3 regions of the Acidovorax sp. GW835-FHT14B10 genome follow, and region 2 is predicted to be linked to each of the others. Evidence: predicted binding sites of a transcription regulator. Region 2 holds the regulator's gene; each other region holds the start of a gene.
The links. Region 2 encodes sigma-54, which starts transcription at its own class of promoters, with help from an activator protein. Its sites were predicted from a motif close to TGGCANGNAANCTGCTTT; they were not measured.
Positions count from the first base shown of each region.

Region 1: the regulator sigma-54 is predicted to act here: its motif matches at 5,611-5,628, upstream of AC1Q5S_RS08080 (ammonium transporter).
Region 3: the regulator sigma-54 is predicted to act here: its motif matches at 2,856-2,873, upstream of AC1Q5S_RS18445 (PEP-CTERM sorting domain-containing protein).

Region 1 covers NZ_JBXAGC010000008.1:19,108-29,403, reverse strand. The annotation lists gene AC1Q5S_RS08105 (PilX N-terminal domain-containing pilus assembly protein) at 1-549, shown strand, start outside; gene AC1Q5S_RS08100 (hypothetical protein) at 572-1,993, shown strand; gene ribD (bifunctional diaminohydroxyphosphoribosylaminopyrimidine deaminase/5-amino-6-(5-phosphoribosylamino)uracil reductase RibD) at 2,140-3,246, shown strand; gene selD (selenide, water dikinase SelD) at 3,282-4,346, opposite strand; gene mnmH (tRNA 2-selenouridine(34) synthase MnmH) at 4,404-5,453, shown strand; gene AC1Q5S_RS08080 (ammonium transporter) at 5,699-6,901, shown strand; gene AC1Q5S_RS08075 (phospholipase D family protein) at 7,064-8,929, shown strand; gene AC1Q5S_RS08070 (tRNA dihydrouridine synthase) at 8,937-9,890, opposite strand; gene AC1Q5S_RS08065 (hypothetical protein) at 10,154-10,296, shown strand, end outside.
Region 2 covers NZ_JBXAGC010000012.1:7,962-18,257, forward strand. The annotation lists gene AC1Q5S_RS10885 (malate synthase G) at 1-773, opposite strand, end outside; gene AC1Q5S_RS10890 (LysR family transcriptional regulator) at 1,047-1,970, shown strand; gene AC1Q5S_RS10895 (DUF2214 family protein) at 2,025-2,471, shown strand; gene AC1Q5S_RS10900 (PsiF family protein) at 2,559-2,846, opposite strand; gene argS (arginine--tRNA ligase) at 3,224-4,933, shown strand; gene AC1Q5S_RS10910 (SPOR domain-containing protein) at 4,946-5,596, shown strand; gene AC1Q5S_RS10915 (thiol:disulfide interchange protein DsbA/DsbL) at 5,675-6,331, shown strand; gene lptA (lipopolysaccharide transport periplasmic protein LptA) at 6,429-7,076, shown strand; gene lptB (LPS export ABC transporter ATP-binding protein) at 7,088-7,855, shown strand; gene AC1Q5S_RS10930 (RNA polymerase factor sigma-54) at 7,855-9,444, shown strand; gene AC1Q5S_RS10935 (acyl-CoA thioesterase) at 9,520-9,948, shown strand; gene AC1Q5S_RS10940 (THUMP domain-containing class I SAM-dependent RNA methyltransferase) at 10,135-10,296, shown strand, end outside.
Region 3 covers NZ_JBXAGC010000029.1:27,330-37,625, forward strand. The annotation lists gene AC1Q5S_RS18435 (acyl-CoA dehydrogenase) at 1-731, shown strand, start outside; gene AC1Q5S_RS18440 (VanZ family protein) at 740-1,912, opposite strand; gene AC1Q5S_RS18445 (PEP-CTERM sorting domain-containing protein) at 2,137-2,817, opposite strand; gene AC1Q5S_RS18450 (SDR family oxidoreductase) at 3,287-4,078, shown strand; gene AC1Q5S_RS18455 (PaaI family thioesterase) at 4,257-4,679, shown strand; gene AC1Q5S_RS18460 (NADP-dependent oxidoreductase) at 4,790-5,806, shown strand; gene AC1Q5S_RS18465 (GNAT family N-acetyltransferase) at 5,809-6,276, shown strand; gene AC1Q5S_RS18470 (glutathione S-transferase family protein) at 6,338-7,270, shown strand; gene AC1Q5S_RS18475 (SDR family oxidoreductase) at 7,428-8,333, shown strand; gene AC1Q5S_RS18480 (MFS transporter) at 8,377-9,798, shown strand; gene AC1Q5S_RS18485 (LuxR C-terminal-related transcriptional regulator) at 10,112-10,296, shown strand, end outside.

The DNA of each region.
Region 1 (10,296 bases), on a different contig from region 2:
AATGATGCCTCCTTGACAGCCTTGACGAATGCAGACGCCAACGGTGATCTTTTCTTCCAGTCGTATTTTGGCAAGACGATGGAAGCTTATCGCAACGACTCGCAAACCAAGGTCATCACAGCAGCAGATTGTGCTACCGCCTCGGCATGCGGCGCACTAGTTTCCTCTTGGTACAACCAAGGCTTTCAACAATTTTGGATATATCCAGATGTGCAGTTCACAAACGCCAACCTACCAGAGGCAGGTACGCTCGGAACTGCGGAACGACCTATTTTCTTGGCGGGAGATGGCAATCTGGAATTGAAATCCAATCTTGTCGCCTACGGTATGCTGTATGCAGCCACTGCCTCAGCAACAGAGAATTGGGACTACAGCGGCAGTGGTTCGGGTACGGTTTTTGGCGCACTCGTTTCGCGCGGTAGTTTCAACAAGGGATCGGGCACACTGAATATTGTTTTTGACCCCAAGGTCTTTGGCCTGGGATCAGCCCCTAGCGGCGTACTGGTAAGGGTACCGGGCAGCTGGCGAGACAAATATTCAAATTATTGAAGTAGTGCAGGAAAAACCAACCATGCAAAACATATCAATAAGCAGCGCAACCCACAAAAGACGCAACAGTGGTTTCTCCACCATTGAAGCACTGGTTGCCATGCTGATCCTGTCCTTTGGCATGCTGGCACTCGTCAGTATGCAAAATACATTCAGCCTCACGGCAGATGCAGCCAAGCAACGCAGCGAAGCTACGCGGCTAGCGCAACAAAAGCTGGATGAACTTCGCGCTTACGAACAGGTTGCAGCCGGATCTGGTAAGTTTTCATTCAATGCAAACGTTATCAGCAGCACGTCCGCCACGCAAGAGACATTAACCCCAGACTCCAACACTACATTCTTACGCAGTTGGATCGTCACACCCAACAGCACGGGAATGTACAAATCAGTCAACGTGTCAGTGGCTTGGACAGACCGCCAAGGCGACCAGTCCTTGAGCTTAGCCAGTGTTATATCGCGCTCTGACCCGTCGGAGATCGGCACACTTGGTGTCGGACCTGGCACGACCATCGTGCGCAAGCCGAAAAACCGCAACATCAACATCCCTTATCCGGCAGTTTCCATTCAGGGTGATCGAAGTGCCTTTCAACCGCCAGGGTCAGGTGTTGTTATCGTTTTCGACAACACCACAGGCAATGTGAAGGGCAAATGTACAGGTGCGACGCTTCCCACGGAAGGCGGCACCGTCAACCTGAGTGGTGCGGGTTGCGACGCCGTCGAAGGTTATTTGCTGAGCGGGTATGTTCGCTTTTGCACCAGCAGCAATTGCAGCACATCCAACCAACCCAATGACGCCGGAGCCCAGTATGCAAACGCAGCCGACCCAACATTACCGCTTAACAGCTCAACTCCTCTTGAATTGGCGGATACGACCAACCAAACAACTGGCACCCCAACGTTGACATGTTATTCATCCCGGCAGGTGACACTTAAGAGCAGCGGTGCCAATACAGCGGATACTGGACAGGCAAGCAATGATGTTACAGCACGATTCATTTCCTACGCATGTATCGTCGTTCCCGTAAACCACGACAGCAATGCAAACACTCCAGACCGTTGGTGGGGTCGAGTAACAATCAACCCGAGCAACTGGACGATTGGTAGCGGGAATGCCAATTACAAAGTCTGTCGTTTTACGGCCGACTACGATCTGAGCGGAACCATGTCAAACAACGAGCATCCTCTCTGGTATCGCGGAGTAACGGGTGCATTGGATAGCCAGAATTATCTCGTTGTCAAAGGAGATGCCATCTGTCCAAACGACAAACCGACCGATCCAGTAAATGGAGATTTTGTAAATGCCAATACGGTTGTTCACCAAACCAGTGGAAGCAGCGTGACGGGTTCGGAGCTTTCATTTACGTGCAAGACAATCGCATGCGCTGGAAGCAACAAGGTATCGTTAGAACCATCGACACTCAACGAAGATCTGCCCACCCAGTAATTCTTTGGAACCCACTGATGCTTCAACTCGGTTTTTGGCGTAGTGTGACTTGTGAAGCCCGGTTGTTCACGGCAAGCTGTGCTCCTGGTGCAAAAAACACTGCCAAACTGCGAAATCCATAGCGCCTGCATTACCATGACCGCGCAATGACCACACCAGCGCACTTCACCTCTCAAGCGCTTGGGCTCGCCGCCCAGGCGCTTTTTCTTTCCAACCCCAACCCGCGCGTGGGCTGCGTGCTGGTGGCGCCCGATGGCCGGGTGATTGGCCAGGGTTTCACCCAGCAGGCCGGTGGCCCGCACGCTGAAGTGGTGGCGCTGCGCGATGCGGCGGCGGCCGGGCAGGATGTGCGGGGCGCCACGGCCTACGTCACGCTGGAACCTTGTGCCCACCAGGGTCGCACGGGGCCTTGCTGCGACGCGCTGGTGGCGGCGGGCATTGGCAAGGTGGTGGCGTCCATTGCCGACCCCAACCCCCTGGTGGCCGGCCAGGGCTTTGCGCGGCTGCGCGCTGCGGGCGTGGCGGTGGAGGTGGGGCCGGGTGCAGCCGAGTCGCGCGAACTCAACATCGGTTTTTTCAGCCGCATGGTGCGGGGCACGCCCTGGGTGCGGCTCAAGGCGGCGGCCTCACTCGACGGCACCACGGCATTGCACAACGGCACCAGCCAATGGATCACCTCACCCGCCGCGCGGACCGATGGCCACGCCTGGCGCGCGCGGGCCTGCGCCGTGCTCACCGGCATTGGCACGGTGCTGGACGACGACCCGCGCCTGGATGTGCGCGAGGTGCCAACCCCGCGCCAGCCGCATGTGGTGGTGGTGGACAGCCAATTGCAAACCCCGCCGGATGCGCGCCTTTTCATGGCCGGCCGCACTTGCATGATCTACGCAGCCACCCCAAATGATGAAAAAAAGGCCGCACTGGAAGCGCGTGGCGCCACGGTGGTTTATTTGCCCAATTCACAAGGCAAAGTGTGCTTGCCCGCCATGTTGCGCGACCTGGCCCAGCGCGGCGTGAACGAGTTGCATGTGGAAGCCGGCAACAGGCTCAATGGCTCGTTCGTGCGCGAGGGGCTGGTGGACGAGATGCTGGTGTACCTGGCGCCTACCTTGCTGGGACCAGGCCTGGGCATGGCCCATGTAGGTCCGTTCGATACCTTGGCGCAAGGCCTGGCCATGGACTTCACTTCGGTAGACCGGGTAGGTCCAGACATCCGCCTCGTGGCAAGAGTGCGAGGGCGCGACGCTTTTTGAGCGCAACGGCGCAGGGCCTGTGGGGCCGGCCTTTTTCACCGGCAAGCCAGCTGGCTGCCCTGCCCTGGCGCCCGCAACTGCATGCCACCGATGGCGGCAGCCGCTGCAAAGCCGGCCTGATGAAAGGTGTCGAGCACACGCGCCAGTGCATCAGGGCTGCAGCTCACCAGCAGGCCGCCGCTGGTCTGGGGGTCGGTCAGCAGGTGGCGCTGCCATTCAGGCGCACCGGGCGCCCAGGCCACATCGGCGCCATAGGCGGCCCCGTTGCGTGCCGAGGCCCCCGTGACCACGCCGTCGGCCGCAAACCGCGCCGCGGTCTCAATGATCGGCACCTGGGCCAGCTCCACCTGGGCTGAAAGCCCCGAGCCCCGACACACCTCCAGCAGGTGGCCTGCCAGGCCGAAGCCGGTGACATCGGTCATGGCGTGCACGCCGTCGAGCGCACCCAGGGCAATGCCCACCCGGTTGAGCTGTGTGGTGTAGCGCAGCATGTCGGCGTAGCCGGCAGCATCCAGCAGGCCTTTTTTCAGTGCGGCCGAGAGAATGCCCACCCCCAGCGGCTTGCCCAGCACCAGCACATCGCCCGCCTGCGCGTCGGCATTGCGGCGCACGCGCTGCGGGTGCACCAGGCCCAGGCCCACCAGGCCATAGATGGGTTCGAGCACATCGATCGAATGCCCGCCCGCGATGGGGATGCCGGCATCGCGGCACACGGCGGCGCCGCCTTCCAGCACTCGGCCAATCACTTCGGGCGGCAGCTGGGCAATGGGCATGCCCACCAGCGCCAGCGCCATGATGGGGGTGCCGCCCATGGCGTAGATGTCGGACAGCGCATTGGTGGCGGCGATGCGGCCAAAGTCGTAGGGGTCGTCAACGATGGGGGTGAAAAAATCGGTGGTGGCCACCAGCGCCTGGCTGTCATTCAGGCGGTAGACGGCCGCATCGTCGCTGGTTTCGGTGCCCACCAGCAGTTCGGGTGGCACGATGCCCTGCGGTGCGCGTGCCAAAATCTCCTGTAGCAGGCCCGGCGCTATCTTGCAACCGCAACCGCCGCCGTGCGAGAACTGGGTAAGACGAATGGGTTTTGAATCAACAGTCATGGTGCGCGCGATTGTGCCAGCCGGCCGCCGGCCCGCGCGGGGCAAGGGCTTGGCGCCATGAGCCACCGCGGTCCCGTGCGCGTGGCGGATCGCCATGCATTTCACACCCTGATCGATGCGCGCTCGCCCGCCGAATACGCACTTGACCATATTCCCGGCGCCATCAACTGCCCGGTGCTCGACGACGACGAGCGCCGCATCGTCGGCACCATCTACAAGCAGCAAGGCGCCTTTGAGGCGCGGCGCGTGGGTGGAGCCATGGTGGCAGCCAATCTGGCGCGGCATTTGCGCGCGCAGTTTGCCGACCAACCCGCCAGCTGGAAGCCCCTGGTGTACTGCTGGCGCGGCGGCATGCGCAGCGGCTCGATGGTGACCTGGCTGCGCCTGGTGGGCTGGGATGCCCAGCAACTGGCCGGCGGTTACAAGGCCTGGCGCCGCCATGTGATAGACCGGCTGGCCGCGCTGGCGCCGCAGCTGCCCCTGCGTGTGATCTGCGGCCCCACCGGCAGCGCCAAGACGCGCGTGCTGCAGGCCCTGGCCGCGCGCGGCGCGCAGGTGCTCGACCTGGAGGCCTGCGCCCGCCACCGGGGATCGGTGCTGGGCGCCTGGCCGGGGGTGGAACAGCCCTCGCAAACCGCCTTCGAGACCACCCTGCTGCATGCGCTGGAGCCCCTGGATCTGCAGCGCACCATCTATGTCGAGGCCGAAAGCAGCAAGATCGGTCGCCTGGCGGTGCCCCAGCCCCTGGTGCAGCGGCTGCGCGCCAGCCCCTGTATCGAGATCGCCGCCAGTGTGCCGGCACGGCTGGATTTTCTGCTGCGCGACTACGCCAACCTGGGCAACGACCCGGCCCTGCTGACCCGCCAACTGGGTGTGCTCAAGGAATTGCACGGCAAGCAGGTGATTGCGCGCTGGCAAGAGTGGGCCGAGGCACGTGCGCTGGCTCCGCTGTTTGCCGAACTGGTGGCCTTGCACTACGACCCGCTCTATGCCCGCTCGCAAAGCACGCACCTGCACCAGTGGGCCACGCGGCACAGCCTGGCCAGCGACGATCTTTCTGCGGCCGGCATTGATGCCCTGGCCGAGCAACTGCTGGCGCTGGGTTGACTTCCCCGGCACCGGGCTGCGCTACAGGCTTCACTGGCCATCAACAAAGATCGCTTTTCGCGCTTGCCCGTAAAGCGCCATAGCCATTTTCCATCCCTATTTTTCAAGGCAACGCCCCATGATGGGGCGAACTGGCCGTGCACCTCCATGGCTTTTTTGGCGCGTTTATTGCTTGATTTTGGTGCAAGTCTGGCGCCTGCGTTCAGATTGCACCAGAACAGATCAATTCAGAGCACGAGGAAGTTATGAATGCACACCAACAGGGCGGCGATGCCTTGTTCATATTGCTGGGCGCCATCATGGTGCTGGCCATGCACGCCGGTTTTGCGTTTCTGGAGCTGGGCACCGTGCGCAAAAAGAACCAGGTAAATGCCCTGGTCAAGATCCTGGTGGATTTTTCGGTGTCCACGGTGGTGTATTTCTTGGTGGGCTACGGCGTGGCCTATGGCACGCATTTCTTGGTGGGCGCGGAGGCGCTGGCCCAGCAAAACGGCTTTGCACTGGTGAAGTTCTTTTTCCTGCTCACCTTCGCGGCGGCGATTCCGGCCATTGTGTCGGGTGGCATTGCAGAGCGCGCCAAGTTCTGGCCACAACTGCTGGCAACAGCCGTCATTGTTGGCTTTGTTTACCCGTTTTTTGAAGGTATTGCCTGGAACGGGCATTTCGGCATCCAGGCCGGCATTGCCGCCCTTACCGGCGCCGCCTTCCATGATTTTGCCGGCTCGGTGGTGGTGCATGCCGTGGGCGGCTGGATTGCCCTGCCCGCCGTTCTGCTGCTGGGGTCACGCGCCAACCGCTACCGCAAGGATGGCGCCATCTCGGCCCATCCCCCCTCCAACATCCCTTTTCTGGCGCTGGGTGCGTGGGTGCTGGTGGTGGGCTGGTTCGGCTTCAATGTGATGAGCGCACAAACGCTGGACAAACTGTCGGGGCTGGTAGCGGTCAACTCGCTGATGGCCATGGTGGGCGGCACGCTGGCCGCGCTGGTGCTGGGCAAGAACGACCCCGGCTTTGTGCACAACGGCCCGCTGGCTGGCCTGGTGGCTGTTTGCGCGGGTTCTGACCTGATGCACCCGCTGGGTGCGCTGGTGGTGGGTGGCGTGGCCGGCAGCATCTTTGTGGTGATGTTCACCCTCACCCAGAACCGCTGGAAGATCGACGATGTGCTGGGCGTGTGGCCCCTGCACGGGCTGTGCGGCACCTGGGGCGGCATTGCCGCAGGCATTTTCGGCAGCAAGGCCTTGGGTGGGCTGGGCGGTGTCAGCCTGTGGGCGCAACTCTTGGGAACGGCCATGGGCGTGGTGTGGGCGCTGCTGGGCGGTGCACTGGTGTATGGCGTGCTCAAGGCCACGCTGGGCCTGCGTTTGTCGCAGGAAGAGGAGTTCGACGGTGCCGACCTGTCGATCCACAAGATCAGCGCAACGCCGGACCGCGAAGTGAGCTGGTAAGCCTGCAGCCGCCAGGGCCCGGATGCGCCGTGCCCCGAGAGCTTGGTTTGGTATGTTGAAACGACGGCGCCACGTCTGACATCCACCGGGCGCGCGGCCCGCTACGCTGGGACGCACCCCGCTGGCAGTGCCCGCCACCGATTCATGCCGCTACGCCCACCCATGACCCTCGCCCTTGTTTCCGGCTTTCTCCCCACGCTGCTGCGCCGGCACCGGCCGCCATGGTGGGCTGCCCTGCTCATTCTTGCGCTGGGTGGCTGCGCCGAACTGCCCAAGAATGTAGAGCGCCCCGTCTCTACAGCGCTCGAAACCACGGCCGGCATTCCGCTGGCCACGCTGGTGGACGAGCGCCGCGCGGCGGAAAATGCGCGCCATGAGTCGGGCTTTCTGCTGCTGGCTGGCCCCCAGGCGGCCTATGGCAGCCGCCTGGCCCTGGTGGAAGCGGCACAGAAAACGCTGGACCTGCAGTACTACGCCATCCACGCCGACGCCAGCACCGAGCGGCTGCTGCTCGGTGTGATCGCCGCCGCCCGGCGCGGCGTGCGCGTGCGCGTGCTGCTGGACGACTTTCACAGCACCGGAAAAGACGCGCAGGTGATGCGCCTGGCCTTCGAGCCCAACATCGAAATGCGCATGTTCAACCCGGTGGCGGGCGCCCGCAACTCCACCGTGTGGCGCATGGTCAGCGCCCTGGGCGATTTTTCGCGGGTGCAGCAGCGCATGCACAACAAGCTCTTCATCGCCGACAACGCCATGGGTGTGGCCGGCGGGCGCAACCTGGGCGATGCCTATTTCGGCCACGACACATCGGGCAACTTTGTCGACCTCGATGTGCTGGCGGCCGGCCCCATCGTGAAGGATCTGTCGCGCAGCTTCGACAGCTACTGGAACAACGAGCGCGCTTACCCTGTGCAGTCGCTGATCACGCCCAAAGAGCTGGACGCCCTGCGCTCGTCGCTTGCCACCACCGACAAGGAGCCAGACGCCCGCGCCGGACCTGCCCCGGTGCGCGCGGCCGCCTCCAGCCCGTTGGCCGCGGCCTCCACCCCGGTGGCCCCCGACGCCGACACGGCCGCCAGCCAGTCCCGGCGCAGCCGGGTCTGGGACCACCGGCCGCTCGACTTGAAAGCCGCACGCTTCGTGTGGGCCCCCGCCGTGGTGCTGGTGGACAAGCCGGCCAAGATTCCGGCCGAGTCCTCCGCCGCCACTCAGCCGCTGGTGCCCCAGCCCACCACGCCCTCGCCGGGCATCACGGTGGCGAAGGCGGTGGCCCAGCAGCGCAACGCCAAAACCCCCCGCCCCGGCCCTGCCGGCGATGCGCCTGCCGGCGATGCCCCGGGCGCAGCACAGAGTGCTTCGGCTGACGATCTGGACGCCAGGGAAGACACCGTGGTGGACGGCCTGCTGCAGCTCATGGGCCAGGCCCGCCGCGACCTGCTCATCGTTTCACCCTATTTCGTTCCCGGACCCGAGATCACCGCCGCCTTTGCCGCGGCGCGGGCCCGGAGCGTACGGGTGCGCGTGCTGACCAATTCGCTGGCATCGAATGACGCGCCCATCGCCCATGTCGGCTACGCGCGCCACCGCAAGGCGCTGCTGGCCATGGGCGTCGAACTGTACGAGATGCACAGCGAGGCCACCGACCTGCGCCGGGCCTTCAGCGCCACCGGCGGCAGTGGCGGCAGCGCCGGGTCTTCGCGCGCCATGCTCCACTCCAAGCTGCTGATCATGGACAACCAGCTGCTGGCCGTGGGTTCGATGAACCTGGACATGCGCTCGCAAAAGCACAACACTGAGATCGCGCTGCTGATCCGCAGCACCATGCTGGCACGCCAGGCTGGCACCAGCATCGAGCAGGCGCTGCGCGCGGCCGCATGGCAGGTGGAGCAGCAGGCCGGCGGTGGCCTGGTCTGGCGGGCGCCGCAAGGCAGCAAGCTGCCGGACGCCACCGCCGATCCCGACACCAGCCTGCCGCTGCGGCTGATCTTGTGGCTGCTGGGGCCGCTGGCCCCCGACCATCTGCTGTAGCCCGGCCTCAAGGCTGCAAGCCAGCCACCCAGGCGGTGATGGCGCGCTGATCGGTCATGGTGCGTACCTGCTGAAAGGCCTGCTCGGCCTGCGGGTGGCGGCGGCGCAGCAGATTGAGCCATTGCTTGAGCCGGCCGGCCCTCTGGCGTGGCTCCAGGTCGTTGCACACCAGTTGCCAGAACGCCGCCAGCTGCGGCAGCAATGCCGGCCACGCCACCGGGTCGGTGCCGGGCTGACCCCGGTCTGCAGCGCGGATGGCGCGGGCCAGGCCGGGGTCGGCCACCATGCCACGGCCCAGCATGAGGGCGTCGCAGCCCGACTCCGCGCGGCAGCGCTGCGCATCGGCCACGGTCCAGATCTCGCCATTGGCCACCACGGGAATGCGCACGGCCGCGCGGATGGCCGGAATCTGCTCCCAGTAGGCGGGCGGGCGGTAGCCGTCGGCCTTGGTGCGCGCATGCACCACCAGCTCGCTGGCGCCGCCGGCTTGCATGGCCTGCGCGCACTCGCGCGCCAGGCTCGCATCGTTGAAGCCCAGGCGCATCTTGGCCGACACCGGCAGGTGGGCCGGCACGGCGCGGCGCACGGCGGCCACCAGCGTGGCAATGCGTTCAGGCTCCTGCAGCAGCGCCGCGCCGCCGCCGTGGCGGTTGACCACCTTGGCCGGGCAGCCAAAGTTCAGGTCGATCCCCTCGGGCCCCAGCGCGGCCAGGCAGGCCGCGTTGTCGGCCATGCACGCCGGGTCGGAGCCGAGCAGCTGCGCGCGCACCGGCACGCCCGCCAGCGTGCGCCCGCCATGGCGCAGCTCGGGCAGGTAGCGCAGAAACACCTTGTCGGGCAGCACGGTGCCGGTGACGCGGATGAACTCGGACACGCAGCGGTCCACGCCGCCCACGCGGGTCAGCACATCGCGCAGCACAAAATCCAGAAGCCCCTCCATGGGGGCGAGCAGCAGGGTCATGGGACGGTCCACCCGCCAGGGCAGGCCGGAGGATTTTCAGAGGAAATTGACAAGAAAACACACCCTTGCGCTTATGCAGAAGGCGCCAACAGCTACTATAAACATAGCAAAACAACACCCCACCGAAGGCCGCGGCAGAGCCCGCCATTGTGCGGCAGTCCGGCGCGTGGACCGGCCGGCCATGCCGGGCGCCAGGCAGGTCATGACAGCGTCATCGCGCGCTGCTGGAATGCGTGCACTCCCCTTCCGTGATCCGCGCACCCATGTTGCTCCAACGAACCGAAAAAGCCCGCCGTGAACTCTCGCCCGGCGTTCGCACCCTGAGCCTGCGTGAACGCTCGCTGCTGTTGCTGGCGGACGGCAGGCCCCTGGCCGAACTGCAGGCCATGTACAACGGAATCGGCGC
Region 2 (10,296 bases):
ACGCCGGCAGCATCGGTCTGACCGATGGGCGTGGCGCGGTTGATCTGGATATCGAGGTGCAGGCCGTTGTGCTGCAGCAGCACCGACGAGGGCTGGGCCGCGCTGCCCTGGTAGCCGGTGAACTGGGCCGGGTTCTTCAGGCCCGTGGTGCTGCCGTTCTTCAGGGCCACCACCAGCTGGCCGCCCTCCACGCGGTAGCCCGTGGCGTCCTTGTGCGAGCCGCTGGCCAGCGGCGTGCTCTGGTCGAGCACATTGCGGGCGAACTCGATCACCCTGGCGCCGCGCACGGGGTTGTAACCCTTGCCCTTTTCGGCGCCGTCGGTTTCGGGGATGGCGTCGGTGCCGTACAGCGCGTCGTACAGACTGCCCCAGCGGGCGTTGGCGGCGTTCAGGGCGTAGCGGGCATTGAGAATCGGCACCACCAGCTGGGGACCGGCCTGGATGGCGAGCTCGTCGTCCACGTTGGTGGTGGTGGCCTGCACGTCGGCGGGCTGCGGCACCAGGTAGCCGATGGTTTCCAGGAACTTGCGGTAGGCCGCCATGTCGGTGATGGGGCCGGGGTGGGCCTTGTGCCAGGTGTCGAGCTCGGTTTGCAGGCGGTCGCGCTCGGCCAGCAGCGCGTTGTTGCGCGGGGCCAGGTCGGACACGAGGGCGTCAAAGCCTTTCCAGAAGGCGCTGCTCTGCACGCCGGTGCCGGGCAAGACCTTGTCTTCCACGAAGCGGAACAGGGAGGTGGCCACTTGCAGGCCGTGGACAGAGGTGCGTGCGGTCATGGTGCGATGCCTAAGGTGGAGAAATAAAGGGGGAACCAGCCATTGGGCCCGCTGGCGCGAGCCATGGAGAGACTGTATTGCAATTGTTTGGTGGCATAAAGTCTTTGAATATCTCGAAACCAATGACTTTTTTGCAAAAGTAGGGTGGCTGTTTAATACAAAAACAATAGCTATTAACGCTTATTGAGCAAGCGCTAGAGGCATGTTTGACTGAAACTTCTCGATCACCACCACCCGGTGGCGCGGCTGCCACTTGTCTCCATAATCAGCGCCATGGACAAACTCAAGGCCTTCGAATCCTTTGTGTCGGTGGCCACGCGTGGCAGCCTCACTGCCGCTGCCAAGGCCGAAGGCGTGGCGCCCGCCATCATGGGGCGCCGGCTCGATGCACTCGAAGAACACCTGGGCGTGAAGCTCCTGGTGCGCACCACGCGGCGCATCAGCCTCACGCACGAGGGCAGCGCCTTTCTGGAGGACTGCCAGCGCCTGCTGTCCGACGTGGCCAATGCCGAGGCCAGCGTGTCGGAAGGGGGGGTGAAGGCCACGGGCCACCTGCGCATCACCGCGCCCGCCGGCTTTGGCCGCCGCCATGTGGCGCCGCTGGTGCCGCGCTTTCGCACGGTACACCCCGATGTGACGATCTCGCTCAACCTCAGCGACCGCGTGGTGGATCTGGCCGGTGAGGGCTTTGATTGCGCCGTGCGCGTGGGCGACCTGCCCGATTCGTCGCTGGTGAGCGTACGCATTGCCGACAACCGTCGCCTCTGCGTGGCCACGCCCGCCTACCTGCAGCGCCATGGCACACCGCGCCATCCGGGCGAGTTGTCGGCGCACGATTGCCTCACGCTGTCGAGCGAGGCCTCGCAGACGCGCGGCTGGGCGTTTCGCATGCCCGCCGAGGGGGGCGGCAGCGAGGTGGTGCACCTCAAGCCGGGCGGGCCGCTCGATTGTTCGGACGGCCAGGTGCTGCACGACTGGTGCCTGGCGGGCTACGGCCTGGCCTGGCGCAGCACCTGGGAGGTGGAGGCGGAAATCGCCGCGGGCCGCCTGGTGGAGGTGCTGGAGGAGTTTGCCGCACCGCCCAATGGCATTTACGTGGTGTTTCCCCAGCGCAAGCACCTGCCGCTGCGTGTGCGCCTGTGGATCGATTTCCTCAAGCACAATTACAGCCAGCCCGGTTTCTGGACGGCTGCGTAACCCACCCTGGTGATGCGCGGCGCACTGTTGTGCCGGGGTTTACAAGGATCTGCAATGACTCTCGAAGCCGTTCTGGCCGCCCTGCATCTGGTGGCCATCCTGACCCTGGTGGTCTTTTTGTCGAGCCAGGCGGCGGTGTGCCGCATCGAATGGCTCAATGCCGCCGTGGTGGAGCGGCTGGTGCGCCTGGATGTGATCTACGGCGTGACGGCGTTCGTGCTGCTGCTCACGGGCCTGGCGCGCGTGGTGTGGGGCATCAAGGGCATGTCCTGGTATGTCTCGCAGCCCTTGTTTCATGTGAAGATCACGCTGTTCGTGGCGATGGCGCTGCTGTCCATCTGGCCCACGCTGTCGTTCCGGCGCTGGCGCCGCGACCTGCGCAGCACGGGGGCCTTGCCCGGTGCGCAAGAGGTTGCCAGGGTGCGCCGTCTCGTCATGATCCAGTCGCATGTGCTGCCCGTGGTGGCGGTGATTGCCGTGTTCTGGGCGCGCGGCTGGTAGGCCGCGCGGGGCCGTGGCTTGCGGCGGGCAGAAAAAAACCGCCTGGCAGCGCCGGCGGTTTTTTTCATGTCCAGAGCGCTTGTTGTCTCATTTCTTGAGACATTCGCGCATGAAGGCCTTGCGTTCATCGCCCTTCTTGCCGGCCGCGTCGGCGTTGCAGGTTTTCATCTTGCTTTGCTGCGTGGCCGGCTTGTTGCTCAGGCAGGTCTTCATGAAGGCCTGGCGTTCATCGCCCTTCATCTCGCCGGCATCCTTGTTGCAGGTCGCCATCCTGGATGGCTGCTTGGTGGGAGCGGGGGTGTTCTCTGCCGCGTGGGCGCTGAAACCCAGCGACAAAGCCAGGCCGAGCGCGGTCAGGGAAAGAAGCTTTTGCATGGAATCTCCTGGTGTGAATACGTTATGGGGGGTCCCGGTGGCATTGCACCATAGAACGTGTTGCGCGACAACGCGGGCCAGCCGTGAAAACAACCGCGCGACCTGCGGCGAGGGCGGTGTGCGGTGTGCGGTGTGCGGTGATTTTTCAGAGCATGCGGGGCCGGGGCGCAGCGGCTGCGTGCAAGGCGCCTGAAACGCCAGGGTCCAGCGGCGTCGGTACAGCACGATGGGCTGGGGCGGCATGCGCACAATTTCCTCGGCAATGGGTGGGATGCGCCATTCTGCCTGGGGGCGCCGCCAGCCTGCGCGCATGCCCGCCGGGGTGCGCTGGCCTGGGTGCTGGATGGCCTGTGCTGGCCGCCCCGTAAAATCCGCCGATGCTCACAGCCAAAAATGAATTGCTCGCGGCCCTTGCTGCCGAGCTGGAAATCCTGTCCCCCGGCGCTGGTGCCAAGGCGGCGTTTGAATCCCCCAAGGTTGCGGCCCATGGCGACTTCGCCTGCACCGCCGCCATGCAGCTGGCCAAGCCGCTCAAGCTCAACCCGCGCGCTCTGGGCGAGCAGCTCAAGACCGCGCTGGAGGCCACACCCGCCTTCCAGCGCTGGGTGGCCGCCATCGAGATCGCCGGCCCCGGTTTTCTGAACATCCGCCTGCAGCCCGCGGCCAAGCAGGAGGTGGTGCGCGAGGTGCTGGCCGCTGGCGCGCGCTTTGGCTACCAGGCCGATCGGGGCGAGAAGGTGCTGGTCGAGTTCGTGTCGGCCAACCCCACCGGCCCGCTGCATGTGGGCCACGGCCGCCAGGCCGCTTTAGGCGATGCCATCTGCAACCTGTTCGGCACGCAGGGCTGGAAGGTGCACCGCGAGTTCTATTACAACGACGCGGGCGTGCAGATCGACACCCTCACCAAAAGCACGCAGCTGCGCGCCAAGGGTTTCCAACCGGGCGATGACTGCTGGCCCACCGACAGCGACAACCCGCTGGCCAAGAACTTCTACAACGGCGATTACATTGCCGACATCGCCGAGGCCTTCAAGGCCCGGGCCACGGTGAAGGCCGACGACCGTGAGTTCACCGCCAACGGCGATGTCGAGGACTATGACAACATCCGCCAGTTCGCCGTGGCCTACCTGCGCAACGAGCAGGACAAGGACCTGCAGGCTTTCGCCCTGCACTTCGATGAGTATTACCTCGAATCGAGTCTGTACACCAGCGGCCGCGTCGAGGCCACGGTGAACAAGCTCGTTGCCAACGGCAAGACCTACGAGCAGGACGGCGCGCTGTGGCTCAAGAGCACCGACTATGGTGACGACAAGGACCGCGTCATGCGCAAGCAGGATGGCACCTTCACCTACTTCGTGCCCGATGTGGCCTACCACATCGCCAAGTGGGAGCGCGGCTTCACCAAGGTCGTCAACATCCAGGGCACGGACCACCACGGCACCATCGCCCGCGTGCGCGCCGGCCTGCAGGCGGCCGACGTCGGCATTCCGCAGGGCTACCCCGACTACGTGCTGCACACCATGGTGCGCGTGGTCAAGGGGGGCGAAGAGGTCAAGATCAGCAAGCGCGCGGGCAGCTACGTCACGCTGCGCGACCTGATCGAGTGGACCAGCAAGGACGCCGTGCGCTTCTTCCTGCTGAGCCGCAAGCCCGACACCGAGTACACCTTCGACGTGGACCTGGCCGTGGCGCAGAACAACGACAACCCGGTCTATTACGTGCAGTACGCCCATGCGCGCATTTGCTCGGTGCTGCGCGCCTGGCAAGAGGCGGGCGGTGGCGATATGGCGGCGCTGAAGGATGTGGATCTGTCGGCCCTCGAAGGCCCGCAGGCCCAGGCGCTGATGCTGCAGCTGGCCAAATACCCCGAGATGCTCACCGCCGCCGCGCAGGGCGAGGCGCCGCACGACGTCACCTTCTACCTGCGCGACCTGGCCGCCAGTTACCACAGCTACTACGATGCCGAGCGCATCCTGGTGGACGACGAGGCCGTGAAGAAGGCACGCCTGGCCCTCGTCGCCGCCACCGCGCAGGTGTTGCACAATGGCCTGGCCGTGCTGGGCGTATCGGCTCCAGCCAGAATGTAAGCAGTTACTACCATGAAGAAAAAACAGACGGGTGGCGCCATCATCGGGTTCATCGTCGGGGTCGTCGTGGGCCTGGGTGCCGCGCTGGCCGTGGCCGTGTATGTGACCAAGGTGCCTGTGCCTTTCCTGAACAAGGGCGGCCTGCGTGGCGTGGACCAGGATGCCGCCGAGGCCCAGAAGAACAAGAACTGGGATCCGAACTCGCCGCTCTACGGCAAGAACCCCGCGCGCCCGCCGGCTCCGGCCGCCGCCGCGTCGGCCAGTGCCAATGGCACGGCCCCGGCCGCCGATGCCACCGCTGCGCGCACGCCCGCCAGCAAGCCTGCAACGGCCGAGGCCAAGCCCGCCACGAAGGCCGACGCCAAGCCTGCCGCCTCGGCGGACCCGCTGGGCGACCTGGCCAAGGCCAGGTCGGCGGCGGTCGATCCGTTTGACTATTTCGTACAGGCCGGGGCGTTCCCCACCCAGTCTGGGGCCGATGCGCAGCGCGCCAAACTGGCCATGCTGGGCTGGGAAGCCCGCGTGAGCGAGCGCGAACAGAATGGCCGCACCATGTACCGCGTGCGCGTGGGCCCGTTTTCCAAGCGCGACGATGCCGAGCAGCTGAAGGAAAAGCTGGAAGGCGCCGGCGTCGAGTCCGCGATGGTGCGTGTCCAGCGCTAGGATGTTCATCGCCATCGCCTGAACTTTTTCGTGGGGGCGTTCTCACACCCCCAGACCAGAACAAGGAGTGTCCCCGTCATGAAACGCCGCGAGTTTTCCCTGTCCACCGCTTCGGTGGTTGCCGCTTCCGCCCTGACCCTGCCGCTGGCCACGCCGGCCATGGCGCAGGCGCGCCAGTTCAAGGAGGGCAAGGACTACACCAGGCTCGCCAAGCCCCTGGCGCCGGATGCGCCCGCCGGCAAGGTCGATGTGATCGAGTTCTTCTGGTACAGCTGCCCGCACTGCAACTCCTTTGAGCCCGCGCTCGATGCCTGGGTCAAGGCAGCCCCCAAGGATCTCAGCATCCGTCGCATTCCCGTGGCTTTCAATGCCAGCTTCGTACCCCAGCAAAAGCTGTATTTCGCGCTCGAAGGCATGGGCAAGCTCGACACCTTGCACGCCAAGGTGTTCCGCGCCATCCACGTCGAAAAACTCAAGCTGGCCAAGGACGAGGACATCTTCGCCTGGGTGGCCCAGCAGGGGGTGGACGCAGCCAAGTTCAAGGAGGTCTACACCTCCTTCACGGTGTCCAGCCAGGTGCGCCGCGCCTCGGCGCTGCAGGAGGGCTATGGCGTGGAAGGCGTTCCTTCGATGGGCGTGGCCGGCCGGTTCTATACCGATGGCACCATGGCCGGCAGCATGCAGACCGTGCTGCAGGTGGTGGAGTATCTGGCGGGCGTGGCGCGCAAGGGTTGATGCCACATTTGCCCCCGTTCGAGAGGCCCGCGTTTGCGGGCTTTTTCATGGGCGCCAGCGCTGTGCGTGGCTACAATGAACGCAAGATTTGTGCCTCATGAAAAAAAGATACCTCCCGATCCTGCTGCTCTCGGCCCTGGCCTGCGCCCCTGGCGTGGGCCATGCCGAAAAGGCCGACCGCAACAAGCCCATGAACATCGAGTCCGATGCGCTGCGCCACGATGAGCTCAAGCAGACCAGCGTGTTCACGGGCCGGGTGGTCATGACCAAGGGCACCATCGTGCTGCGCGGTGCGCAACTGGATGTGCGCCAGGATGCCGATGGCTACCAGTACGGCGTGGTGACGGCCGAACCCGGCAAGCGCGCATTCTTCCGGCAAAAGCGCGACACCGTGGCCGGTGCCCCGGACGAGTTCATCGAGGGCGAGGGTGAGGTCATCGAGTACGACGGCCGTGCCGACAATGTGCGCTTCATCACCCGTGCCGAAATGCGCCGCTACCGGGAATCGGTGGTGACCGATCAGCTCTCGGGCGCCGTCATCGTCTACAACAACCTCACCGACGTGTTCACTGTCGATGGCCAGAAGAAATCGGCCAACAGTGCAGCGGGTGAAGCGCCGGCCCCCGGCGGGCGCGTGCGCGCCGTGTTGTCGCCCAAGGAGCAGCCTCCTGCCGCTGCCCCAGCCCCTGCGGCCAGCGGGCCGGTGCTGCGCCCCAGCAACACCCTCGGCGGCGCAAGCAAGTGAGTGCAGCGACCGTGAACACAAGCCCTGACACCCAGGCGGGCAGCCGCCTGGAAGTCGCGCACCTCGAAAAGTCCTATGGCAGCCGCAAGGTCGTCAAGGATGTGTCGCTGGTCGTGCAAAAGGGCGAGGTAGTGGGGTTGCTCGGTCCCAATGGCGCGGGCAAGACCACTTCGTTCTACATGATCGTGGGCCTGGTGCGCTGCGATGGCGGTGACATCCGCATCGATGGCCACTCGGTGGCGGACATGCCCATCCACCGGCGCTCGCGTCTGGGGCTGTCCTATCTGCCGCAAGAGGCGTCGATTTTTCGCAAGCTGAACGTCGAGGAAAACGTGCGCGCCGTGCTGGAGCTACAGCGGGGCGACGACGGCAAGCCGCTCGCCAGGAAGGAGATCGAAGCACGCCTCACCGCCTTGCTGCAGGAGTTGCGCGTGGACCATCTGCGCGAATCGCCGGCCCTGGCCCTGTCGGGCGGCGAGCGCCGCCGGGTCGAAATCGCCCGCGCGCTGGCCACCCAGCCGCGCTTCATTCTGCTCGACGAGCCCTTCGCCGGCATCGACCCGATTGCCGTCATCGAGATCCAGCGCATCATCGGTTTCCTGAAGGCCCGTGGCATCGGTGTGCTGATCACCGACCACAATGTGCGCGAAACGCTGGGCATCTGCGACCACGCCTTCATCATCAGCGACGGCCGCGTTCTGGCGCAGGGCACGCCCTCCGAGATCGTTGACAACGCCGAAGTACGCCGGGTCTATCTCGGCGAGCACTTCAGAATGTGATGAAACCCGGTCTCTCGCTGCGCGTTTCGCAGCACCTGTCGCTCACACCCCAGTTGCAGCAATCCATCCGGCTGTTGCAGCTGTCCACGCTGGAGCTGTCGCAGGAAGTCGAGCAGATGCTCGACGAGAACCCTTTTCTGGAGCGCACGGCCGAGGAAGCGCCACGCGAGGAGTTCGGCCTGGACGCCGCCGACACGCCCGCGCAGGCCGACGACTACAGCGCCGACGATGCTCTGTTTTCAGGGGTTGCCAGCACAGGCAACACAAGCGTTGAAAACCCAAATGATGCTGAGCCGGCCAGCGCCGGTGCGGACGAGCCCGACTGGAGCGGCGACGGCACGGTGGAAATGGCGCCCAATGACGCCGAATGGGGCGGCGATGCGCCCGCCCGCAACCGCAACGACGCCGAAGGCGACGAGGCCGACGCCACCGAGCTGGCCCGCTCGCACGAATCACTGACGGCCTTCTTGCACCGCCAGGCGCTGGCGCTGCGCCTGTCCGAAGTGGACCGCGCCGCGCTGCGCTTTCTCATCGAATCGCTCAACGACGACGGCTACCTCGAAGAACCGCTCGAAGAGTTGGCCATCGGCCTGGCCGGGCCGGACGATCTGGAGCAGATCGAAGAACTGGTGCACCGTTTCACCGTGGCCCAGCGCCTGCTGCAAAGCCTGGAGCCCGTGGGCGTGGGCGCGCGCGGCCTGGCCGAGTGCCTGACCTTGCAGCTCAAGGCCCTGGCCGCCGACGAAGACAGCGAGATCGATCCTGCGACCGTGCAGACCGCGTTGCGCGTGTGCCAGCAGCCGCTGGAGATGCTGGCCCGCCGCGATATCCGCCGCCTGACGCAGGCGTGCGGCGATGGCGAAGAGCGCACGCGCGCCGCCATGGCGCTGATCGCCCGCCTGGAGCCGCGCCCGGGCCGCCGCTTTGCCGATGTGGAGCGCAACATCATCGTGCCCGACGTCATCGTGCGCAAATCCGGGCGCGCCAACGGGCGCGATGGCCAGCACAACTTCATCGTGCAGCTCAACCCCGACGTGATGCCCCGCCTGCGCGTGCACGACATCTACGCCGGCGCCCTGCGCGGCCACAAGGGTGGCGAGGGCCACCAGGGCATGCAGCAGCGCCTGCAGGAGGCGCGCTGGTTCATCAAGAACATCCAGCAGCGCTTCGACACCATCCTGCGCGTCTCGCGCGCCATCGTCGAGCGGCAAAAGAACTTCTTCACCCACGGCGAGCTGGCCATGCGCCCGCTGGTGCTGCGCGACATTGCCGACGAGCTGGGGCTGCACGAATCCACCATCAGCCGCGTGACCACCGCCAAATACATGGCGACGCCGATCGGTACCTACGAGCTCAAGTATTTCTTTGGCTCGGGCCTGGGCACCGAAACCGGCGGCAACGCATCGAGCACGGCGGTGCGCGCGCTGATCAAGCAGTTCGTGGCGGCCGAAAGCCCCGCCAAGCCGCTGTCCGACAGCCAGATCGCCGAGATGCTCAAGGAGCAGGGCATCGAGTGCGCGCGCCGCACGGTGGCCAAGTACCGCGAGGCGCTCAAGATCGCACCGGCCAATCTGCGCAAGGCGCTGTAGCCTTCTTTGGGGCGCGTGCCTGCCACAGCGTGCCCTGTTTGCTGTTTTTTCTCCCGTCACCCCGCTTTCCACGCCATGGCCCGTATCGTCTTCGACCTTCCCGCGCATTTCGGCTTTGCCACCGAACTGCAGATCTACATCAGCCACGTGAACCAGGGCGGGCACCTCGACAATGCGCAGCTGCTGAGCCTGGTATCCGAGGCGCGTGTGCGCTTTTTCCAGTCGCTGGGTTTCCCCGAGGCCGATGTGGGTGGCCTGTCCATCGTGGTGGGTGACATCGTGGCGCAGTACCGGTCTGAAGGTTTCCATGGTGAAACCATGCGCGTCGAGATGACTCCGGTGGATTTCAACCGCTATGGTTTCGATCTGGTCTTTCGCATGACCGAGAAAACCCAGGGCCGCGAAGTGGCGCGCGGCAAGACCGGTATCGTTTTCATCGGCAAGACCGACCGCAAGGTGGCACCGATTCCCGAATCCATCCGCCAGCTGCTGCTGCAGGCCTGAGAGGCTGAGAGTCTTTCATCCATGCCCGCCTTGCACGCCAAAACACACCGGCTCGTCGTTGCAAATACTCGCCATAGCCCGAGCTATGGCTGCGTTTTGCGCCTAGATCCGGCGCGTTTTGACATGCCTTGCAGACACGGCCGAAAAACTCTCAGCCTCTGAGCGCGTATCCTTTCGGCCAGTCTTATGAACCAACTCCAACTTTTTCTGCCCTGCGCCGCCGGCGTCGAGGGCTACCTGGCCGACGAGGTGCACGCCATCACCGGCCTTACCGGGCAAGACCTGCTGGTCGGCCGGGGCGGCGTGCTGCTGCGCGCTTCGTGGCGCGATGCGCTGCTGCTCAACCTG
Region 3 (10,296 bases), on a different contig from region 2:
TGCTGGCGCAAAAGAGCTATGGCGAGGGCGCGCTGGCGCTCAACCTCTTCTGTGCCCGCCTGGTGGACGAGCAGCACACCGGCGCACCCGAGGCCGCCGACGAGGCGCGCCTGCTGCTGGAAGTGCTGACCCCCATTGCCAAGAGCTGGCCCAGCGAGTTCTGCCTGGAGGCCAACTCGCTGGCTATCCAGATCCACGGTGGCTACGGCTACACGCGCGACTTCCCCGTGGAGCAGTACTGGCGCGACAACCGCCTGAACATGATCCACGAGGGCACGCACGGCATCCAGGCCGCCGACCTGCTGGGCCGCAAGGTGCTGATGGAAAACGGCCGGGGCCTGCAGCTGCTGGCCGCGCGCATGCAGGCCACCATGGCGCAGGCCGCCGCCGTGCCCGTGCTGGCGCCTTATGCGGCGCAGCTGGGCGATGCGCTGCAGCAGGTGACCGCCGCCACGCAGGCCGCCTGGGACACCGGCAATCCGGCCGAGGCCCTGGCCAACGCCGTGCCCTACATGCAGGCCTTTGGCCACATGGTGCTGGCCTGGACCTGGCTGGATGTGGCACTGGCCACGCTGCGCGCGGATGCTGCGCTTTCAGTAGCTGCTAGCGCAGGAAGGTTGGGCGCTGCACGCTATTTCTACCATTACGAACTGCCGAAGATGGGTGCCTGGCTCAACGTGGTGAACCGCCGCGATACCACCTGCGCCGCGCTCGGCGAAGAGGCGTTTTAGGGCAACGCTCACACCGCAGCCCTGTGCGTACCGCGCGCCGGGGTGCAAGCGGACAGCAGCCAACCCATGCCCACGGCCAGCAGCACCGACGTGATTTCGGCCGTGCGGGTGGGCAGATAGCGCTGCGTCCATTCGCAAACCAAAGCGAGCACCGCCGTGCAGAGGGTCATGCCTGCCAGCAAGGCCCCGTTGCGCACCGTGCTCCAGAGCATGGCGCCAAAGCACAGGCACTCCAACGCGCGCGCCGTGATGGCAGACTGCACCCAGGTCGAGAGCGTGGAAGCAAACGGCATCCATTCCATGTCGGCCGGCGGCGTGCGCCACGCCCAGGGCCAGAGGGCGTCGAGCAGGTAGGTGGCCAGGGCCGCCCATGTTGTGGCTGCCCAGCGTGCCCCAGGCGCCCACGTATCCAGCCACCGCCACAGCAACCAGCCGCCCCCAATGCCCAGCACCACCGCCATGCCCGGCGACTGACCCACGACCACGAATTTGCCTGCCAGCACCGCCAGTGTGGCCAGCAGGGCCAACGTGTGTGCGCGGTGCGCCAGATGGGCGGTGCGGGCCAGGTGCGCAATGGCAGACAAGCCAATCACCGCCATACCCACATGCAGCAGCATGCGCCGCGGTTGCCACAGGTCTTGCTGCCACAGCGACTTGACGTTCTGTGCCACCGAGGAAACGTCCAGCGTGGGAATCAGCGGATACAGCTCTGCCACCCACCACAGCACGATCAGCACCAGCGTGAACCGGTCGGCATCGGCCCAACCCTGGTGCCGGTTCAGCAAGTGACCCACACGCCACCGTGCGGCAAACCCTGCGCCCCAGCCCAGCGCATAGCCCGCCATGTTGAAGATGACATCTGAAAGTGCTGGGGTGCGGGGCAGGAATTTTTGCAGCCATTGCAGCGCGCTGGCCAACACTATCGCCGCCGCCAGCCAGGCGGCAAAAAACACCCACTTGCGCGGACGCTCCAGCCCAGCCCAGCCCAGCAGCCCACCCAGCGGCACAAACAACGCGATGTTTTCGACCAGGTCCACCAGACCGATGCGGCCGCTCCAGATGAACGCCTGCGGCGCATTGAAGTTCCACTGGAAGGGGAACAGCGAGCCATACGCAACGAGCAATACAACCAGCGCCAGCGCGATCGGGAGGCCTCGCGAGCGATCATCGACAGATTTCATGGGCGCCTCGGGTCACTGAATCCGGGATCACACCATACATCACCTTGCAGTGGGCCCTGCGCTGGCCGCGCTCGACTTGGATGCTATAAAAATATAGCTGTCAGCGCTTGCTGGATGGGCGCTGCATGCTATTTTTGCGCTGATAACTGCCGAGAATTGTTGACGGCCTGCCACGGGTGCGCACGCCCGACGATGTCTCGCGCGCCGGGCGGGCGGGCAAACGATCAGCGCTGTTGGCGGCGGCGAATCGATGCAAGCCCTGCGAGAGCAACTCCGAGCAGCGCAAGCGAGCCGGGCTCGGGCACATTGTTGGGATCGTCAGGGTTGTTGGCCGAGCGGCCGAAGCGCAGGTCGTCAAACCCAAGAATGTCGTTTGTCGCATTGAAAGTCACGCTGGAGATCAGCTGACCGTAGTCAATGAAGCCAATGAAAGCGCCGCCACCGTTGATCGCTGAGGGCATGTTGATGGTCTGTGTGACCGAGGAACCATCCACGTAATTGATAGTTTGCTGCGGAACCAGATCTGTCTGCAGGCCGTTTACGAAAAAGCCGAAAGCATCCACTGCGTTGACGAAGGAAAAAGTGACCGAGCCGCCACTTACGGTCCGGAAGAGTGCGCCACCTGCAGTGGTATTGAATCCGCACACGGCGCCACAGCCGGGGGTTCCGGTGTTGGTCGTGCCGCCGGTGATGGTCAGGTTGGCAGGCAGGGGGGATTCGAAATCCACGGTGTTCAGTGCGCCAGCCACCGAAAGGAACGATGCCGCGGCTGCGGTCGAGTTCACCATTTGCGCGAGCGTGGTCACATTATTGTCTGCGGCCAGATACGTCACTGGCGCAGCGTGCACAGCAAGGCAGGCACTCGCCACAATGCCTGCGATAGCGAGTTTTTTTGTCATCGACATGGTGGTTCTCCCGGATGGTTTTCTCAAGCCACTGTTACAAAGCACGCTTTGTGCCAACAAACAAAGTCGTTATTAATCAATGACTTGCTTTTTTTCAGCCGTCGGTAACGTCTTGGCTGTAAATAATTCCGACGGATCAACAAGGCGATTACGCCGAGCCGGGGTGATGGGCTGTCGGCTTCACTTTGTGAATGGCATTGCAACCGCGCAAGCGTGGGTTCTGTGGACGGGGCTGGCGAAGGAATTCTGGCGAACCCGACGTCGCACGCCAGTGTTGAGCGGGCCTTGACACCTGGGCTGTGCGCTTTTGCACTGGTGTTCCTGGCCGATTTCTGTACCACGCAGCTCTCATTCGCGACTTCCAATCGCCCAGGCGACAGACCCCGCCGCCGCGCCAACGCACAATGCATCGCAACGCAGTGCCAGGCTGGTTGCTGGCAGCGACCCCATTCAAACCAGGAGACAAGACATGACCCGCACCATCCCACAATTGTTTGACCTTACCGGCAAGACGGCCCTGGTCACCGGGGGCTCGCGCGGGCTGGGCCTGCAGCTGGCGCACGCGCTGGGGGAAGCCGGTGCCCGGATCATGCTGAGTTCGCGCAAGGCGTCGGACCTGGAGGAGGCCACGGCCGAACTGCAGGCCGCCGGCATCGATGCGCGCTGGATCGCCGCAGACTGCGCGCAAGAGGCCGACATCCGCCGCCTGGCCGACGAAACCCTGCAGCGCATGGGCGATGTGGACATCCTGGTCAACAATGCCGGCGCTGCCTGGGGTGCGCCCGCCGAAGACCACCCGGTCGATGCCTGGGACAAGGTGATGAACCTCAACGTGCGCGGCTACTTCATCCTGAGCCAGCACATTGCCAAGCACAACATGATTGCGCGGCGCAGCGGCAGCATCATCAATGTGGCATCCATCGCGGGCCTGGGTGGCAACCCGAGCGGCATGAACACCATTGCCTACAACACGTCCAAGGGCGCGGTCATCAATTTCACGCGGGCGCTGGCCGCCGAATGGGGCAAGTACAACATCCGCGTCAACGCGATCTGCCCGGGGTTTTTCCCCAGCCGGATGACGGTGGGCACCCTGAAGGCCATGGGCGAAGAGGCGCTGGCTGCCCATGCACCGCTGGGCCGCCTGGGCGACGACGAAGACCTCAAGGGCCTGTGCGCCCTGTATGCCTCGGATGCGGGCAAGCACATCACCGGCCAGTGGCTGGCGGTGGATGGCGGGGTGAGCGTGGTCACCGGTGGCTGAGCCTGCGGGCGCTGCCTTTTCGGGGGTGGCGCGTTCGGCGCGGACTGCCTTGCGGGCTGGACCGGTGCAGTGCTGCGGTGGACGGCCCCAGGGGCCATGCGCCCATGCGGGCCGCACAGGTTGCCGCCGCGGCACAAGGGCTATTCTTTGTGTCTTTTCTTAAACCCTGGAGTTGCCTGTGTTGAATTTTGGTGCCGATATCCCCTTTGTCAGCCATCTCGGTTTCAGACTGCACCGCATGGCGGGGGGCGAGTCCGAGTTGCATTACGAAGCGCTCCCCGAGCACCTGAACTCATTTGGCGTGACCCACGGCGGCGCGTCGATGGCCTTGCTGGATGTGGCCCTGGCCACCGCGGCGCGCAGTGACATGCCCGACTTTGGCGTGGTCACCATCGAGATGAAGACCAGCTTCATGCAACCCGCGCGCGGGCCGCTGGTGGCCAAGGGGCGTCTGATCCACCGTACCGCCAGCATCGCTTTTGTCGAAGGCACGGTGTTCGACGCCGAAGGCCGTGTCTGCAGCCACGCCACGGGCACGTTCAAGTATGTGCGGCGCCAGCCCGCCCAAGCCGATGGGCAGCGGGTGATTTCGACGGATTGATGGGGGATCCGGCCGCTGGATGCCCTGAACCAGGTTTGAATCAAATCGGGCTTTTGCGCAAATTTATAAGCGCAAGAAGCTATTAAAAAAGTAGCAAAAAGGAGTCATTCATGCCACGCAACCAACAAATCGTGCTCGACAACCGCCCCCAGGGCGAGGCCGTGGCCAGCAATTTCAAGCTGGTGGCCACTGACACCCCCGCGCTCCAGGAGGGCGAAGTGCTGGTGCGCCACCATTACCTGAGCCTTGATCCCTACATGCGCGGCCGCATGAACGACAGCAAGAGCTACGCGGCCTCGCAGCCGCTGGGCGAGGTGATGATCGGTGGCACCGTGGGCGAGGTGGCCGAGAGCAAGAACTCCAAGTTCGCCGTGGGTGACAAGGTGGTGGGCATGGGCGGCTGGCAGGAATACAGCGTGGTCGATGGCAATGCCGTGGGCGCGCTGCGCAAGGTGGACACCACCCATGTGCCGCTGTCGCACTACCTGGGCGCCGTGGGCATGCCGGGCGTGACGGCCTGGTATGGCCTGGTGAAGATCATCGAGCCCAAGGCAGGCGATACCGTGGTGGTGAGCGCCGCCACGGGTGCCGTGGGCAGCGCCTTTGCCGCGCTGGCCAAGGCGCGCGGCTGCCGCGCCGTGGGCATTGCGGGCGGCGCCGAGAAGTGTCGTTATGCGGTGGAAGAGCTGGGCTTTGACGTGTGCATTGACTACAAAGAGCACAGCGACGTGAAGGCCATGTCCAAGGCCCTCAAGGATGCCTGCCCGAACGGCATCGACGGCTACTTTGAAAACGTGGGTGGCTGGATCATGGACGCCGTGATGCTGCGCATGAACGCCTTCAGCCGCATCGCCCTGTGCGGCATGATCGCCGGTTACGATGGCCAGCCCTTGCCCATGGCCAACCCCGCGCTCATACTGATCAACCGCATGAAGGTTGAAGGCTTCATCGTGAGCGAGCACATGGAGGTGTGGCCCGAGGCCCTGCAAGAGCTGGGCACCCTGGTGGGCACCGGCAAGCTGCGCCCGCGCGAGACCATTGCGCAAGGCATTGCCGCGGCCCCCGAGGCTTTTCTGGGCCTGCTCAAGGGCAGGAACTTCGGCAAGCAGCTCGTCAAGCTGGTCTGAACATGGCTGCCTTGCCGCCCGTGCTGCGCTGGACCTGGGCCCGCTTCGACGACCTGGGCGTGCATGCCCTGCATGATGCGCTGGCCCTGCGCTGCAAGGTGTTCATCCTGGAGCAGGGGCCCTACCAGGACCCGGACAGTGCGGACAAGCAATCCTGGCACCTGCTGGGGTATGACGATGCCGGGGCCTTGCAGGCCTGCCTGCGCGTGGTGGACCCGGGCGTGAACTACCCCGAGCCCTCCATCGGGCGCGTGGTCACGGCCCGCGCGGCGCGCGGTGGCGGCATGGGGCGCGCGCTCATGGTGCAGGGGCTGGACCGCTGCCAACAGGTCTGGCCGGGCAGGGCGGTGCGCATCAGCGCGCAGGCGCATCTGCAGCGTTTTTATGGCAGCCTGGGGTTTGTGGCGGTCTCTGACGTGTACCTCGAAGATGGCATTCCCCACATCGAGATGCTGTGGAGCCCGCCCTGAGCAGTGCCGGCGCTGATGCCTGCACGGCCATTTGTTTCAATGCTTGCACTGGAGATTGCCCATGACCGCACTGATCCTGCACCATTACCCCTCATCGCCTTTCTCGGAAAAGATCCGTCTGGTGCTGGGCTTCAAGCAGTTGCCCTGGAAGTCGGTGATCATCCCCAGCATCGCGCCCAAGCCCGATGTGGTGGCCCTCACGGGCGGCTACCGCAAGACGCCGTTCCTGCAGATCGGCGCCGACATCTACTGCGACTCGGCGCTGATCTGCGAGGTGCTCGAACATGAGCACCCCGAGCCGGTGCTGTTTCCACCCCATCTCAAGGGCGTGGCGCGGGTGTTTGCACAGTGGGCCGACAGCACCCTGTTCCAGAGCGCCATGGCCTACAGCCTGCAACCGCGCGGCGCCCAGGCGCTTTTTGCCCATGTGGCGCCCGAGGTGGCCCAGGCCTTTGGCGACGACCGCCGCCAGATGAGTGCCGGCATGCCGCGCCTGCGCCCGCAGGACGCCACGGCGGCCTACCGTTCCTATCTGCGGCGCCTGGCGCACATGGTGGAAGAACATGATTTCACCTTTGGCGCCGAGCCCTGCGTGGCCGACTTTGCCGCCTACCACCCGCTGTGGTTCACGCGCCAGTGCGTGCCGGTGATGGCCGACATCTTCCAGGCCACGCCCGCCGTGCTGGAGTGGATGGACCGGGTGGCGGCCCTGGGGCACGGCCGCATGGAGAAATTCAGCGCCGCCGACGCCATCACGGTGGCGGCCGGTGCCGAACCCTTGCCGGTGGTGAACGACGTCTTTCAGGACGAGCACGGCATTGCGCTGGGGGACGAGGTCACGGTGGCGGCCGAGAGCTTTGGCACCGAGCCCACCGCGGGCACCCTCATCGCCGCCACACGCACGCGCTACAGCCTGCGCCGCACCGATCCGCGTGCCGGCACGGTGCATGTGCACTTTCCCCGTATTGGCTATGTGTTAAGGGCATCCCCCTGAGCGGCTGCGCCGCTTCCCCCTTCTCTCGGCTTCGCCGGGAAGGGGACGACGCCTTCGCAGCGGGGCGGCCCTTGCTCGGCGTCCCGCGCGACGGGCAGCGCCCCGTTCCACGGCCTCGCACCATTCCTCAACAGAAATTCTTCAGGAGACACGCAACATGATCGACAACTTTGCTGGCAAGACCGCCGTCCTCACCGGCGCAGGCTCGGGCTTTGGCCTGGAATGCGCGCGCATTGGCGCCCGCCTGGGCATGAACCTGGTGCTGGTGGATGTGCAGCAGGACGCACTCGATGCCGCCGCTGCCGAGATGCAGGCAGCAGGCGCCCAGGTGCTGGCCCGCAAGGTGGATGTCTCCAGCGCCCCCCAGATGGAGCAGTTGGCCGCGGATGTGGCGCAGCGCTTTGGCGCACCGCACCTGGTGTTCAACAACGCTGGCGTGGGTGCGGGCGGTCTGGTATGGGAAAACTCGGTCAAGGACTGGGAATGGGTGCTGGGCGTGAACCTCATGGGCGTGGTGCACGGCGTGCGCGTGTTCACGCCCATGATGCTGGAGGCGGCCAGGAAGGATCCGCAGTGGCGCGGCCACATCGTCAACACCGCCAGCATGGCGGGCCTGCTGGCGCCGCCCAACATGGGCATCTACAACGTGAGCAAGCACGCCGTGGTCAGTCTGTCGGAAACGCTGTACCAGGATCTTTCACTGGTGACGGACCAGGTGGGCGCCAGCGTGCTGTGCCCGTATTTCGTGGCCACGGGCATCAACGAGAGCCAGCGCAACCGCCCCGATGGGCTGGCGGGCGACAAGCCCACCCAGAGCCAGCTTATCGGCCAGGCCATGACCAACAAGGCCGTCAGTTCCGGCAAGGTGACGGCCGCCGAAGTGGCGCAGAAAGTGTTTGACGCCGTGGCGGCCAACCGGTTCTATATCTACAGCCATCCCAGGGCGATAGGCGCAGTGCAGACCCGCATGGAAGACATACTGCAGGCCCGCAACCCCACCGATCCCTTTGCCGACAAGCCCGCGCTGGGAGCGCAGCTGCGCGCAGCATTGCGCACCGACTGAGCCTGCGAGCCCTCCGTGGCGCCACGCAGTGGCGTCTGAACCGATGAATCCAGCCAACCAAGCCAACCAAACCAGCAGCGAGCGAACCGACGGCCTGCCCCCGCCAGCGCGCAACCGCGCCATGCTGGTCATCATTCTGGGTATTGCGATGGCAGTGCTCGATGGCAGCATCGTCAACCTGGCCCTGCCTGGCATTGCGCGCGAGCTCAACGCCAGCGCGGCCCATGCGATCTGGGTGATCAACGCCTACCAGATCGCCACGCTCGTCATGCTGCTGCCACTGGCGTCGCTGGGCGAGCGACTGGGGTATCGGCGCGTGTACTTCGTCGGCATGGCGCTGTTTGCGCTGTCGTCGGTGGGGGCCATGCTGGCCGATTCGCTGGCCACGCTGATTGTGGCCCGGGCTGTGCAGGGGCTGGGTGCGGCCGGCATCATGAGCGTGAATGCCGCCCTGGTGCGGTTGACCTATCCGCGTGCGCAACTGGGGCGCGGCCTGGCGATCAATTCCATGGTGGTGGCGCTGGCCTCGGTGGCGGGCCCGTCGGTGGCTGCGGGCATCCTGTCGGTGGCGCCGTGGCCCTGGCTGTTTGCGCTCAACCTGCCCCTGGGGGCCTTGACGCTGTGGCTGGGATGGCGGGCGCTGCCCTTCAATCCACCCAGCGCGGTGGTGCAATCCCGCCCTGCGGCCCTGGATGTCGTGCTCAACGTACTGATGTTCACGCTGATCTTCGTGGGGGGCGAGCGGCTGGGTGCTGCCCACAGCGCGGGGCGGGCCGGCGCCTCTCCCGAGGCCTGGGGCTTGCTGGCGGCCGGTGTGGTGGTGGGCTGGGTGTACCTGCGCCGCCAATGGCGCCTGGCTGCGCCCCTGTTTCCGGTGGATCTGCTGCGCATTCCGGTGTTTGCGTTGTCTATGGGGTCGTCGGTGGGCGCGCTTTGTGCGCAGACCTTGGCCTATCTGGTGCTGCCCTTCTTGCTGCTGGAGGGATTGGGCCGCACTCCCTTGCAGGCGGGGTTGCTGATCACGGCCTGGCCCGTGGCCATCGTGGTGACAGCGCCGATCGCGGGGCGCCTGATCGGCCGCTACGCCGATGGCCTGCTGGGGGCCATCGGCATGGGGATTTTCGCCTGCGGCCTGCTCTTGCTGGCGGCCTTGCCGACCGATCCGTCTGCCTTCGACATGGTCTGGCGCATGGCACTGTGCGGTGCGGGCTTTGCGCTGTTCCAGTCGCCCAACAACCACACCATTGTCACCTCAGCCCCGCTGCACCGCAGTGGCGCGGCCAGCGGCATGCTGGGCACGGCCCGGTTGACCGGGCAGACCATGGGGGCGGTCCTGCTGGCCACCATCTTTACCGTGTGGCCCTCGCACGATGGCACAGGCGAATGGGTGGCCTTGCTGCTTGCCGCGGCCTTTGCGGTGGTGGCGGGTGTGTGCAGTTCGCTGCGTCTGCGCGCCACGCATTGAAGAAAGAACGCCGGACGGGGGCGTGGATAACGTATCTGCGCCGGAATGGCCTGCTGCCTGCGGCAGACACCACGGGCACCAGCCTTCTCGCAAGCACTGGGGCAGACGAGGCGCAACGCATAACGCCTCTGTGATAACAGGGCTGCGGGCACATGCGACTCAGGTAGTTTTTATTTGTAACTTATGCAATGTATGTAAATTGATATTTTTGGGTGTAGATGTTTGCTGGTGTTTCTTTTAGTGTCGGCATCTGGATGTCGCGTGTGGCAGTGAATGCCCCGTGCAGGGGCTTTCGCACCCGTTTGGAGGTTGTATGACCATCGTTTCCACCGAGCACCGCATGGCCGGGCTTTCCTTCGGGTCGCACGACAGTGGCGCCGGTGAGGGGCCCTTGGTCGGACATGGCAACCTGGCGTCCGTATGGCCTGATTTCCTGGTGGGGCAGACAGATCACCCGGTGCGGGTATTGCTGGTGGATGACGATGCGCATATCCGCCT